DNA from 3 places in the Martelella mangrovi genome. Region 1 is predicted to be linked to each of the others. Evidence: riboswitches for the same ligand, from Rfam matches in the RefSeq annotation. Region 1 holds a riboswitch; each other region holds the start of a gene.
What was found. A riboswitch is a leader RNA that binds a small molecule or an ion and turns the genes downstream of it on or off. The one in region 1 is predicted to bind thiamine pyrophosphate.
Positions count from the first base shown of each region.

Region 1 (4,207 bases):
CCCTTGCGCTGATCGCCGGGCGGCGGGCGATGGAGGCGGCGGCCACGGCGGCATTGTCGATGATCCGGTTGCCGATCATCTCCACCACATCGTCATCAAGCGCTACGGGATCGGCCGCAACAGTGGCGATCTTCCAGGCCAGCTGGTCTTCGCGTTTCAGGTTTTCCGATGATTTGTGGGTGCGCACCGTATGCTCGTGCATGACATCTCCTCCCGCTTAATGCCACCGCCGTTTTGTTCCAGTAGGCGTCAATTGTCCATTGGCGGCAATGCAGCCATTAGTCTTAGGCATTTTGGCGGTCTCACGCAAAACGGCCCGCTCGCGGCGGGCCGTCGATCATCATGCGGTGCGGGCAGATCAGCCTGCTGCAACGGTGCGTTGCTCGATTTCCTCCAGCGTGACGCCCTTGGTCTCCGGCGCTACCGCGATGGCATAGAAAATGCCGATCACGCAGAAACCGGTGAAGATCGCGAAGGTCCCGACAATGCCGATGCCTGCCAGAAGCTCGGGGAACAGCAGGGCGACGACGAAGTTGAAGAACCAGTTGGCGACAGAGGGCAGCGCCATGCCGCGCGGGCGTAGTCTGAGCGGAAACAGCTCCGCCATGTAAAGCCAGGGCAACGGGCCGAGGCTGACGGCAAAGAACGCGATGAAGGCGAAGATCCCGATCATTGCCAGATAGGGCGTCGCGGCGATGTTGATCATGGTTGCAACCGTCACCAGCGCCATGGCGGCCGAGGTTCCGATAAAGCCCATGATCAGCAATTTGCGCCGTCCCATGGATTCAACGAGATACATGGCGACGACCGTCAGCGCGACATTGACCACGCCGATGCCGACAGTTGCCAGAAGATCGGTCGTAGTGCCGGAAAAGCCGGCGTTCTTGAAAATCTCCGGGGCGTAATAAATGATAGCATTGATGCCGGAGAGCTGCTGAAGCACGAACACGATCATCGCGAAACTGGTAATCGGCAGAATGCCCTTTTTCAGGAATGTGCTCCAGGATGGCTTTGCTTCCTCGTCCCTGGCGCTTTCCTTGATTTCGGCGATGATCCCGTCAATCTCTGCGTCGGAGGATTCCGGCTGCAGCCTGGCGATGATGTCGCGGGCCTTGTCGGCATTGGAATTCAGCGTCAGCCAGCGCGGGGTCTCCGGCGAAAGCAGAATGCCAACAAGGGCAATGATCGACGGGAACACGCCGACGCCGATCATCCAGCGCCAGTCGCCGGAACCACCGAAGGCTGCATCCGACATGTAGGAGACCATGATGCCGATGGTGATCATCAACTGGAAGGCGGAGACGATAGTGCCACGAATGCGCGCCGGCGCCACTTCCGCCAGAAACATCGGGGCCGTCATGGCCGATGCGCCGATGCCGACGCCGATCAGAAGGCGGGCCAGCGTCAGGATGTACTGGTTGAAGGCGAGCGCCGAAATCAGCGAGCCGACCAGAAAGATCACGGCGCCGAGGATCAGCATCGGCTTTCGCCCGTAGCGATCGGTGGTGACCATGGCGACGATCGTGCCGCCAACCGCGCCGAGCGGAACGGCGGATGTGATCACCCCTTCCATGAAGGGCGTGATGGTGAAATCCTGTTTGATGAACGGCAATGCGCCGGAGATCACGCCCTGGTCAAAACCGAAGAGCATGCCGAACAGTGCCGCCACGATAACGATGGCGATAAGCATTGGTTTCCTCCGCATTCCACAGGCGTTGCCGGGGTTCCGGCACGCCGTTCAGCTTTCTTCCTTCACCGAACCCTTAGTCTGTTTTTGTGAACGGTAGCTGAAAGTTTTGCTTTTCGCCAATCTTTAGGGCAACTTTAGGATGTAATACACGTAATTAACTCAATTCGGTTGAATTCCTGTCGCCGAAGCATTTGTCGACACCCCTTGACCGGGCCTGCCGACGTGGTCATAGATATGCCCATCCGAGGGGTGCGATCTTCGTGGAAGATGCTGAGATGGCGTTTGCCGAACCCTTGAACCTGATCCGGGTCATGCCGGCGTAGGAACGGAGTTTGGTGTTGAGCGACACGCCCAGAATATCAGCCTGTTTTGTTACGTCCGCTGCCCGGCTGTGCCGGGGAGAGGGGTGTTGAAGCAGAGCCTTTATGCGGTTTTCCGATTTTGTCTGGTGGTTTGCGCCCTGATCCTGCTCTGGCAGGCGGTGGTCATGGTGTTTGCGCTGCCGCGCTATATCCTGCCCGCCCCGCTTTCCGTCGCGGTCAGGCTGTGGAGCGGACACGCCTATCTGTTTGCCGAAGCGCTGGTCACGCTGCGTGAGATCATCGCAGGCTTTGCCGCCGGTGCGCTGTTCGGCGCCGGTGCGGCCTTTCTGCTTGCCGGCTTTCCCCGTTTCGGCCGGCTGGTCTGGCCGGCGCTGGTGGTGCTGCAATCCTTTCCCGTGTTCGTCATCGCGCCCATGCTGGTGCTCTGGTTCGGCTTCGGCATCGCGTCCAAGGTGGTGATGACGACGATCATCGTGTTCTTTCCGGTCGCCTCCAATTTTGCCGACGGCCTTGCCCGCACCGACAGCGCCATCGTCAAGGCCGCGCATCTCGATGGCGCAGGCCACTGGCAACTCCTCTTTCTCATCCGGCTTCCGCTGGCCATGCCGCAGCTTTTCTCCGGCCTGCGCATTGCCGCACCGCTTGCGCCGCTGGGCGCGGTCGTCGGCGAATGGGTTGGCGCTGCCGGCGGTCTCGGCTTCGTCATGGTGCAGGCCAATGCCCGCATGCAGGGCGAGACCGTGTTTGCGGCCATGCTGATCCTGGCGCTGGAAGCCGTTCTGTTTCGAAAGGCGGTGGATCTCGCCGCTCCCTTTTTCACCCGCTGGTCGCCACAGGCATGAGCGGCCGGACTGTCCTGACAAGGAGGAATGAATGCTCAAGAAACTGACCCTGATTGCCGCGCTGACATTGTTGCCCGGCATGGCCGCTGCCAATGACAAGCTCGATGTCATTCTCGAATGGTATGTGAACCCGGACCATGCGCCGCTGGTGGTCGCCCAGCAGCAGGGCTATTTCGAAGATGAAAAACTGGATGTGACACTGGTGCCGCCGGCCGATCCATCCATGGTGCCGCGCATGGTTGCCGCCGGGCGCGCCGATATCGGCGTTCACTACCAGCCGAACCTCTATCTCGACCATGCCGCAGGCATCGACATCAAGCGTTTCGGCACGCTGGTGTCCACACCCCTCAATACGTTGACGGTGATGGCGGATGGTCCGGTGCAGTCGCTTTCCGATCTGAAAGGCAAGAAAATCGGCTTTTCCGTCGCCGGGATCGAGGAGGCGGTCGTCTCCGCCATGCTTGAAAGCACCGGCCTGTCGCGGGATGACATCACCCTTGTCAATGTCAATTTCGCGCTCACCCAGTCGCTTCTTTCCGGCCAGGTGGATGCCACGATCGGCGCGTTCCGCAATTTCGAGCTGACCCAGATGGCCATCGAAGGCGAGGAGGGACGAGCCTTTTTTCCGGAAGAAAACGGCGTTCCGGTCTATGACGAGCTGATCTATGTGACCCGCAGCGAACTGCTCGATGATGACCGTCTGCCGCGTTTTCTCGATGCCGTCGAGAAAGCAACGATCTTCATCACCAATCACCCGGACGAGGCCTGGAGCCTGTTCGCCGAGGCCTATCCCGATCTTGACGACGAGCTGAACCGTGCAGCCTTTGCCGATACCGTCGCTCGCTTTGCCAAGAGCCCGGCGGCCTTCGATGCCGGTCGCTACCAGCGCTTCGGCGCGTTCATGGCGGCAAACGGCTTGATCGAGGAAGCGCCCGCGGTTTCGGAAATTTCGGTTTCGCTTGCGGGGCAATAGTGACGCTGGCCTTAAATCGCCACAAAAGCACGATAGAAGATACGAAAATACCGAAAGGCGGCCGGTGGCCGTCTTTCGCGTTTCGGTCTTTTGTGCATTTTGAAAGACGGGCGGCGTCCTGCTGCCCCAAAGAGACCGATCTCGTAAACGCTCGAGCGCCTCAGGGAGATCGGAACATGAAACTAGCCGGCCTTGTGCTGGTGGTGATCGGCCTTGCCACCTTGACCATACGCTTCGGCCTTTATCACTATCGCGATGTTGCGGGCGATATCGAGGGCAGTCTGCTGACCCCGCTTGCCCATGTCATCCTGCTTTTCGGTGCCATGTTTCTGGCACTGCATCTGGTGCTGCGCCTTGTGCAGCACGTCATCGGTCATCA
Region 1 is NZ_JBEPLY010000006.1:13,311-17,517, forward strand. Features, by position in the region: gene ABID12_RS10245 (MmgE/PrpD family protein) at 1-202, opposite strand, end outside; gene ABID12_RS10250 (sugar porter family MFS transporter) at 359-1,690, opposite strand; TPP riboswitch at 1,926-2,033, shown strand; gene ABID12_RS10255 (ABC transporter permease) at 2,100-2,855, shown strand; gene ABID12_RS10260 (ABC transporter substrate-binding protein) at 2,887-3,828, shown strand; gene ABID12_RS10265 (hypothetical protein) at 4,005-4,207, shown strand, end outside.

Region 2 (4,207 bases), on a different contig from region 1:
GGCGCGACGCTGTTCGATCGGGTCACGACCGACATGAAAATCTACAAGGAAGAGATTTTCGGTCCGGTTCTCTCCGTTGCCCGCGCTTCAAGCTATGACGAAGCGGCGCAGTGGATTAACGACCACGAATTCGGCAACGGTACGGCAATCTTCACCCGCGATGGCGATGCCGCACGCGAATTCGCCCACAAGATCAGGGTCGGCATGGTCGGCATCAACGTGCCGATCCCGGTCCCGATGGCATTCCACTCCTTCGGCGGCTGGAAGGCGTCGCTGTTCGGCGATCACCACATGCATGGGCCGGAAGGCGTGCGCTTCTATACCCGGATGAAGACCATCACCAGCCGCTGGCCCAAGGGCATCCGCTCGGGCGCGGAATTCTCCATGCCGACGATGAAATAGACCGGCGCACGACCGCCATGATTTCACTCCACCCCGGCAGGGCGACCTGCCGGGGTTTTTCGTTGCGGCGGCTGGTTGTCTTCGACGTCCGCAAACAGGCGTCATCCCAACGCGTAATTTCGACAAAATCATCCTTTAGTTGCATCTACCCCCTTTCGTCACGACTAAGGAGAACGACGGATGGACAAGATCGATTTTCGCTTCGAAGACAAGGTTGCCACGATTACAATCGATAACCCGTGTACCCGCAACGCCTTCGATGCGGAGATGTCGAAGGCCGTGATCTCCTGCCTCGAACAGGCAGAGAAACTGGGCGTGCGGGTCGTGGTGATCAAGGCACAGACCTCGCACGGCATCTTTTCCGCAGGCCATGACCTGAATGAATACAGGCCTGACGATGACCTTGCGGATGATCCGATATTTGCCATGTTCGAGGCGATTTACGCCTCCCCGCTTCCGGTGATCGCGCAGGTCGAGGGCACGGTCTATGCCGGTGCGCTCTGGCTGCTGCTGGCCGCCGACCTTGTCTATGCGCTCAAGACCGCAAGTGTCGTCATGACCGCAAACAGGCTGGGCATTCCCTTCAATCCGAAAGACTACAGCCGGTTTCTGTCGGTTGCCGGCCTTCATTCCATCAAGGAACTGTTTCTGACGGCCGCTCCGATGAATGCAGAGGATGCCCGCTGCGCCGGTATCTTCAACGATATTTTCGAAACACCGGTGGCCCTTGACCGGCGTATCGGCGCGGTGGCGAACCGCATTGCCCGATGCACACCCCAAGGCATCGCCAACACCAAGCTGCAGCTCAACCAGTTGGCCAGCGCCGTGCCGCTGAGCGATGAACAGACGGCCGGCATCGCCTGCAAGCGCGCGGAACTGCTGAAAGATCCCGCGCTTCTCACCCGCACGCAAACACTGATGACCCATCTTCACGGGGCTTCGGGCAAAAAACACGGCCCACTCCCCCATCCCACGCAGATACGCGACAGGTGACGGGATCCGCAGGGAATTCGCGGTGAATCAAAGGCGTCAATAAAAATTCCCATCGACCTGCAACGCCCCTTATCGGGGCGTTTTTTTCTGATATAACAACGCCATCAAGAGCGACGGGGGCGTCCGCTGCAGCGGGCTGAGAAGCACCCTTGGAACCTGATCCGGATCATACCGGCGGAGGGAGTCACTCGGGCCTTCCGTTGTTCTGGTCCGTCCGGCTTTTCCGCCACAACTGAAAGGGAAACCGGAATGACAGACACCGCGACCATTCTCAAAGAAATGCGCGAAAAGGCGCCGCTGGTGCAGTGCATCACCAATTACGTGGCGATGAATGTCGCCGCCAATGTGCTGCTTTCAGCCGGCGCCTCCCCGGCCATGGTGCATTGCGAGGAAGAAGCCGGCGAGTTCGCCGGACTGGCCTCCGCACTCACCGTCAATATCGGCACGCTGTCACCCCTGTGGATCGGCGGCATGAAGGCCGCTATCGACGGCGCTACGGCCAAGGGCACGCCCTGGGTTTTTGATCCTGTTGCCCATTTTGCAACGGATTTTCGCAGAAACGCCGCCCGCGAGCTGCTTGAGCGCGGACCGACGATCCTGCGCGGCAACGCCTCGGAAATCCTGGCCTTTTCCGGCGCGACAGGCGGCGGCAAGGGCGTGGATGCCGGTGACAGCGTGGAAGCGGCGGAGGAAACCGCCCGCCGGCTGGCCTCCGAGCGCACCATGGTGGTGGCCGTCACCGGCGAAAACGACTTTGTCACCGATGGCACCCGCAGCGCACGCATTCACGGCGGTTCCCCGATCATGCCGAAGGTGACGGCGCTTGGCTGCGCGCTGACCTGCCTTGTCGGCGCGTTTGCGGGCGCCCGGCCGGACGACCCGTTTTCTGCAACCGTGGCCGCCCTGTCCTTCTATGCGGTCGCCGGCAGCCATGCGCATGACATCGCTGAGGGCCCCGGCACTTTCGCTGTCCACTTTCTCGATCAGCTCGCATCGCTGACGCCGGCGGAACTTGAAGCCGAGGCAAGGATTACCCTTCCATGAGACCGGTTTTCGACCTTTCGCTTTATCTTGTGCTCGATCCCGTGCTTTGCAGCACCCTCGGCATGACAGAAACAACCCGGCAGGCCGTGCGCGGCGGCGCAACCATGGTTCAGCTTCGGATGAAGGATGCCACGACCTCAGAACGGATTGCAGCCGGACGCAAGCTGCAGCAGGTTCTGGCCGGCACGGATGCCCGCCTGATCGTCAATGACGATGTCGATGCAGCAATCGCGCTTGGCGCAGACGGTGTCCATGTCGGTCAGTCAGACGACGACCCGATCGCCGTGCGCGAAAAAATCGGGCCGAACATGCTGCTCGGGCTTTCGATCGACAGCCGTGAGGCCGCACGGCGTTTCAACCCGGCCCCGCTGGATTATATCGGCGCAGGCCCGGTTTTCGCGACCCGCACAAAGCCCGGCCATGCCGCCCCGCTCGGATTTGACGGGCTTGCCGAAGTGGCAGGGCGGTCCGATCTTCCGGTCGTGGCCATCGGCGGGTTGAAAGCCGAGCACATACCGGCCACATTTCAGGCCGGTGCAGATGGCATCGCCGTCGTCTCGGCGATCTGCGGACAACCCGATCCCCATCACGCAGCGGTGGCCCTTTCAGCGGCCATCGGGAAGGCAAAGACATGATTGCGAATATTCTTTCAATCGCCGGTTCCGACCCGTCGGGCGGCGCCGGCATTCAGGCCGACCTCAAGACCTTTTCCGCGCGCGGCACCTATGGCATGGCCGCCATGACGGCGCTGACGGCGCAAAACACCCGTGGCGTGACCGGCGTGCATGAGGTGCCCTCAGCCTTCGTCTCCGAACAGATCACCGCAATCTTCGACGATGTTTCCGTCAGCGCGATCAAGATCGGCATGATCGCCAATGCCAATATCGCCGTTACCATCGCCGACTGCCTGCGCCACCATGTCGAGGTCCCGGTGGTGCTCGACCCTGTGATGGTGGCCAAGGGCGGCCACCGGCTCCTGCCGGAAGATGCGGTCGAGGCATTGAAGGAGCATCTGCTGCCGCTCGCCGCGCTCCTGACGCCGAACCTGCCGGAAGCGGCAGCCCTGCTGGACGAAGACGTCGCCACCGATCGCGACACGATGATCGCCCAGGCCCAGGCGCTGCGCGGTCTCGGGCCACAGGCCGTGCTGCTGAAAGGCGGACATCTGGACGGCGAAGACTGCCCCGATCTGCTGGTGACCGCAGAGGGCCATCAATGGCTTGAAGGCAAGCGCATCGAAACGGAAAACACCCATGGCACGGGCTGCACGCTCTCAAGTGCGATCGCCGCCGAAATCGGCAAGGGGCTTTCGCTTAGTGATGCGGCCACAGAGGCCAAAACCTATGTGGCCGACGCCATCGCCGCATCAGACGCGCTTGCCGTCGGCTCAGGCCACGGCCCGACCCACCATTTCCACGCCTTCTGGCCGTGATTTCAACACAGAGTGGTGGTTAACACTCAGCCACACCCATTTGAACGCCAACAATATCCTCTTCCCATTGGTTTCCTGCCGGCAGCACAGTATAGTGCCGGCAGGAAGAGAAGGAGGAACCGAATGAAGAAGCAGTTTTTGATTGCAGGCGCATTGTCGCTCTGTCTGGGCGCGGGCACCGTGATGGCACAGGATGCTCCGCAAATGCTTCGCCAGGACGACATGAAAGCCATCGGACAGGCCATGGGCCAGTTGGGCGCCATCGCCAAGGGCCAGAAGGCTTATGACCCGGTCGTCGTCGAGGGCGCTCTTTCATCGATTGCAACGCATGCGACC
Region 2 is NZ_JBEPLY010000002.1:20,761-24,967, forward strand. Features, by position in the region: gene ABID12_RS02490 (CoA-acylating methylmalonate-semialdehyde dehydrogenase) at 1-402, shown strand, start outside; gene ABID12_RS02495 (enoyl-CoA hydratase-related protein) at 583-1,395, shown strand; TPP riboswitch at 1,501-1,595, shown strand; gene thiM (hydroxyethylthiazole kinase) at 1,645-2,439, shown strand; gene thiE (thiamine phosphate synthase) at 2,436-3,074, shown strand; gene thiD (bifunctional hydroxymethylpyrimidine kinase/phosphomethylpyrimidine kinase) at 3,071-3,871, shown strand; gene ABID12_RS02515 (c-type cytochrome) at 3,995-4,207, shown strand, end outside.
Region 2: another riboswitch for thiamine pyrophosphate. It lies ahead of thiM (hydroxyethylthiazole kinase); the one in region 1 lies ahead of ABID12_RS10255 (ABC transporter permease).

Region 3 (4,207 bases), on a different contig from region 1:
GTTGCGCCACAACTCTGTACCATCGGCACGCACGATCTTCAGCCCTTCGCTGTCGTGAACACGTTCCCGATAGTCGTCAAACGCATGATGGTTGGCCGGCCCGAACAGGAACATCGAAGTCATAGGTGCAACGCCGAGACGGGCGATATCGTTCCGGAAAAACAATCGCGCCGTCACATCCATGCGCGTATTCTTGCCGGGCGTGATCACGAACCGGTAGGCGCCGGTGACGCTCGGACCGTCGAGCGCGGCAAAAACGGTGATCTTTTCGCCTTCCGCAACGGGGCGAACGATGTAGAACGCCGAAAACCGCGGAAACTCCTCGCCCTGGTCCGTGGCGGTGTTGACCGCCAGACCGCGGGCCGACAATCCGTAAAGATTGCCCTGGCCGAGCGCACGGAAATAGGAAGAGCCCAGGAAGGAAATCAGCTCGTCGGAAACATCGGGCCGGTTCAGCGGATAGTTGATGCGGAAACCGGCAACGCCGGGAAATTCAGCATCCCTGAACTGCGCGATATCGAGCGGCGAGCGATAGATGAAGTCGTCGACGGAAAACACCAGCTTTTCGGCATCACCATTGGCGACTTCGTAAATCTCCACCGGCGTCTTGAACAGCCAGCCGAGCGAAAAGGCCTGAAGCTGGAAATTCGACTGGTCCCGCCAGATCGCCTTGTTGGGATCGTAGCGGATTGCCCGGTAATCATCATAGTGGAGCGAATTGAAGGGTTCGCCAACATCCTGCGGCGGGGCCTCATAGGGCTGCGCCGCCTTTTCCTTCATCCGGGCTGTCAGCGTATCGAAGGTAAACGCATCGGGGGCCGGCGCCTGCGCTTCCACTTCCGCATTCTGATCCGGTACCTTGCCGGGTTCCACCGCGGCGCCTTGAGCAAATGCCTTGCTTCCCAAACCGGAGAAAGCCAGCGCTCCCGCGGCCGTTTGCGCCAGAAAAACTCGTCTCTTCATTCAAATTCCCGTCGGTTGAAAAGGGGAGGCCGAAAATGTTGCATTGCACCAAAACCGGCGCCGGAATTGCGTTTTTTGAATGTATTCGCTCTCGGGCAAGATCGCGCGAAAACCGTCTCGACGGTAAGCGCAGACACTTCGGAAACGGCGTAATCCCGTTTCGGTTCCACACTGACGCAAAAAACAGACATCGATATCCATCCGGTCGCAAACAGGGTCAACCCGGAGAGCCGGGCATCAAAAGGGGCTGGGACGCCATACAGCATTCCAGCCCCTTTTTTAGGGCAGCCATTCAACCAAAGAATGGCAAGATCATGGCAATACGCCTTTTTCGCGCCGCAATATCTACAAACTCACTGTCGAGCTGTCGGAATGGCTGCGCCAACAAAATATGCTTTCTTTTCAAGCCGCGTTGACGATTTCAACGAGCTCGACGGCGAAATTCAGATCCTGCCCGGCAAGCGGATGGTTGGCATCCACGGTTACCTGCTCTTCCTCGACCTTGGTCACGACCAGCGGTACGGTTTCACCGGTGGGCGTGCGCGCCTGAAGCTGCATGCCCGGTTCCACTTCAACCTCAGCCGGCATGGCCGACTTCGGCACGACCTGAACCTTCTGCGGATCATGCGGCCCATAGGCCTCTTCCGACGGCACCTGCACCTGGCGGCTGTCACCGACATTCATACCGGCGATCTCGCGATCGAGCCCCGGAATGATCTGGCCGGCACCGACGGTAAACTCAAGCGGCTGACGGCCTTCGGAAGAATCGAAGGTCGAACCGTCATTGAGGGTTCCTGTATAGTGAATACGAACGGTGTCCCCGCTCTTGGCTTCTGTCATTGGTGTGCTCCTTCCTTTGAACACTGAGCGCATCGGCACAGCATCGGCACAAACCGACCTCGGGCCCAGGCGCCGTTTCTTTTTCCTGAGGCTCCGGCCTTCGACCGGAAAGCGCCCCAGAGGATGAGCCGACACACTTTCCTGCATGACGACTGGCGGGTACATCCGGAATACCGGATGCGCCTCTTACCTAGTCACTTTCACGTGTATTTTCAAATCCGTCCGGCCTTGAATTCCACGGAAGCCCGCGATAGGTGTTGAAAAGCTCTAACGGGGTGCGGAACGCGGCTTCGACGTCGTCCGCTGAGAGGTGAAGAACCAACCCGAGGAACCTGATCCGGTTAACACCGGCGGAGGGATTAGACGCGTGAACGGTCCGACGCCCTTTTCCCATGTTGATTGAGACACCACGAAGGAGGCGTCATGCCCGGCCATCATCTTTCGATTTCGATTGCAGCGCTGGCGCTGCTGGCTGCAGGCGGCGCGCTGGCTGAAGACGGCAAGGTGCTGACCGTCTACACCTATGAAAGCTTCAACACCGAATGGGGCCCGGGCCCGCTGGTCAAGCAGGCCTTCGAGGCCGAATGCGGCTGCACCGTCAAATTCGTCGGCGCGGAAGACGGCGTTGCCCTGCTCAACCGGCTGAAGCTCGAGGGCCGTTCAAGCCCCGCCGACATCGTGCTCGGCCTCGACAACAATCTGATCCACGAGGCAAAGGAGACAGGGCTTTTTGCCGCTTCCGGCGTCTCCACCGACAATCTCGACATCCCCGGCGGGTTTGAAGACGACATTTTCGTCCCCTTCGACTACGGCTATTTCGACATCGTCTACGACAGCGAGAGCATCGCATCTCCGCCGACCACGCTTGACGCACTGGTCAACGGACCGGCTGACGAAAAGATCGTGATCGAGGACCCGCGCACATCAACGCCGGGCCTTGGCATGCTGCTGTGGATGAAATCCGTCTATGGCGACGACGCGGCGGCAAAGTGGGAAGCGCTTTCGGACCGCATTCTGACGGTTGCGCCTGGATGGTCGGAAGCCTACGGCCTGTTCACCAGTGGCGAGGCGCCGATGGTGCTTTCCTACACCACCTCGCCGGCCTATCACCAGATTGCCGAGGAAACCGACCGCTACAAGGCCGCAGACTTTGAAGACGGGCTCTATATCCAGATCGAGGTGGCCGGCATGACGGCGATGGCGGACGATCCGGCGCTGGCCAGATCCTTCCTCGCATTCATGCTTACGCCCGGCTTTCAGGATGCAATCCCGACCCACAACTGGATGATGCCGGCCGCTGCAACCTCCGAGCCGTTACCGGATGCCTTCCAGAATGCCGTCACACCGGACAGGACGCTGCAATTCGCTCCGGATGTCGTGGCCGAAAACCGGCAGGCCTGGATCGACGAATGGCTGAACGCGATGAGCGCGCGGTGAGCGTTCCGGGACGACGACCTTGTATCTGACCACGGCAGAGTTTCGCCGGAGCCTTTCCGCCGGCATCATGTCCCTTGCGGGCGTTATCGGCTTCATTGCCGTGGCGGTGGCCGCCCTTTCCGGTTTCGGGCGGATTGGCGATGCGGCCTCGGTCATGAACGAGCCCTATGTCTGGCGCATTCTGCGTTTCACGCTCTATCAGGCCTTCCTGTCCACCGTGCTGTCCGTGGCGCTTGCCATTCCCGTTGCCCGTGCCATGGCGCGGCGGCCGCATTTTTTCGGCCGGATATGGATTGTCCGGCTGATGGCCGTGCCGCTCGGGCTGCCGGTGCTGATCGGTGCGCTCGGCATTATCGGCATATGGGGACGGCAGGGCCTGTTCAACGATGCGCTGGCTTTTGCAGACTTTGGCCGCCCGCTGCAGATTTACGGCCTGCAGGGCATTCTGATTGCCCATGTCTATTTCAACCTGCCGCTGGCCGCCCGCCTGTTTCTGGCAGGCATCGAGCGCGTGCCGCAGGAATATTTCAAGACCGCCGCAATGCTGTCGATGCCGCAACGCAGCATCTTCCGCTTCATCGAATGGCCGGTGATCGCGCCGCTGATCCCGGGCGTTGCCGGGCTGGTCTTCATGCTGTGTGCCACCTCTTTCACGCTGGTGCTGATATTGGGCGGCGGGCCGGCGGCGACCACGATCGAGGTCGCGATCTATCAGGCGCTTCGCTTCGATTTCAATCCCGCACGCGCCGTCGCCCTTTCCGGCATGCAGATCGCGGTTACGGCACTGGTGCTTGCCGCCCTTGCCCTTTTTCCGAAGGCGAAAGACCCGGGCGCCAGTGCCAGCAGCGATGTCAGCCGGCGCCCCGACGGCGACCACCGCCTTTCGCGCGGCATCGATGCCGGGCTGATTGCAGTGTTTCTGGTCTGGCTCGCCCTGCCGTTGGCGATGATCGTGGTGAAGGGCGCG
Region 3 is NZ_JBEPLY010000001.1:284,820-289,026, reverse strand. Features, by position in the region: gene ABID12_RS01395 (OpgD/OpgG family glucan biosynthesis protein) at 1-963, opposite strand, end outside; gene ABID12_RS01390 (FKBP-type peptidyl-prolyl cis-trans isomerase) at 1,366-1,803, opposite strand; TPP riboswitch at 2,065-2,179, shown strand; gene thiB (thiamine ABC transporter substrate binding subunit) at 2,227-3,240, shown strand; gene thiP (thiamine/thiamine pyrophosphate ABC transporter permease) at 3,260-4,207, shown strand, end outside.
Region 3: another riboswitch for thiamine pyrophosphate. It lies ahead of thiB (thiamine ABC transporter substrate binding subunit); the one in region 1 lies ahead of ABID12_RS10255 (ABC transporter permease).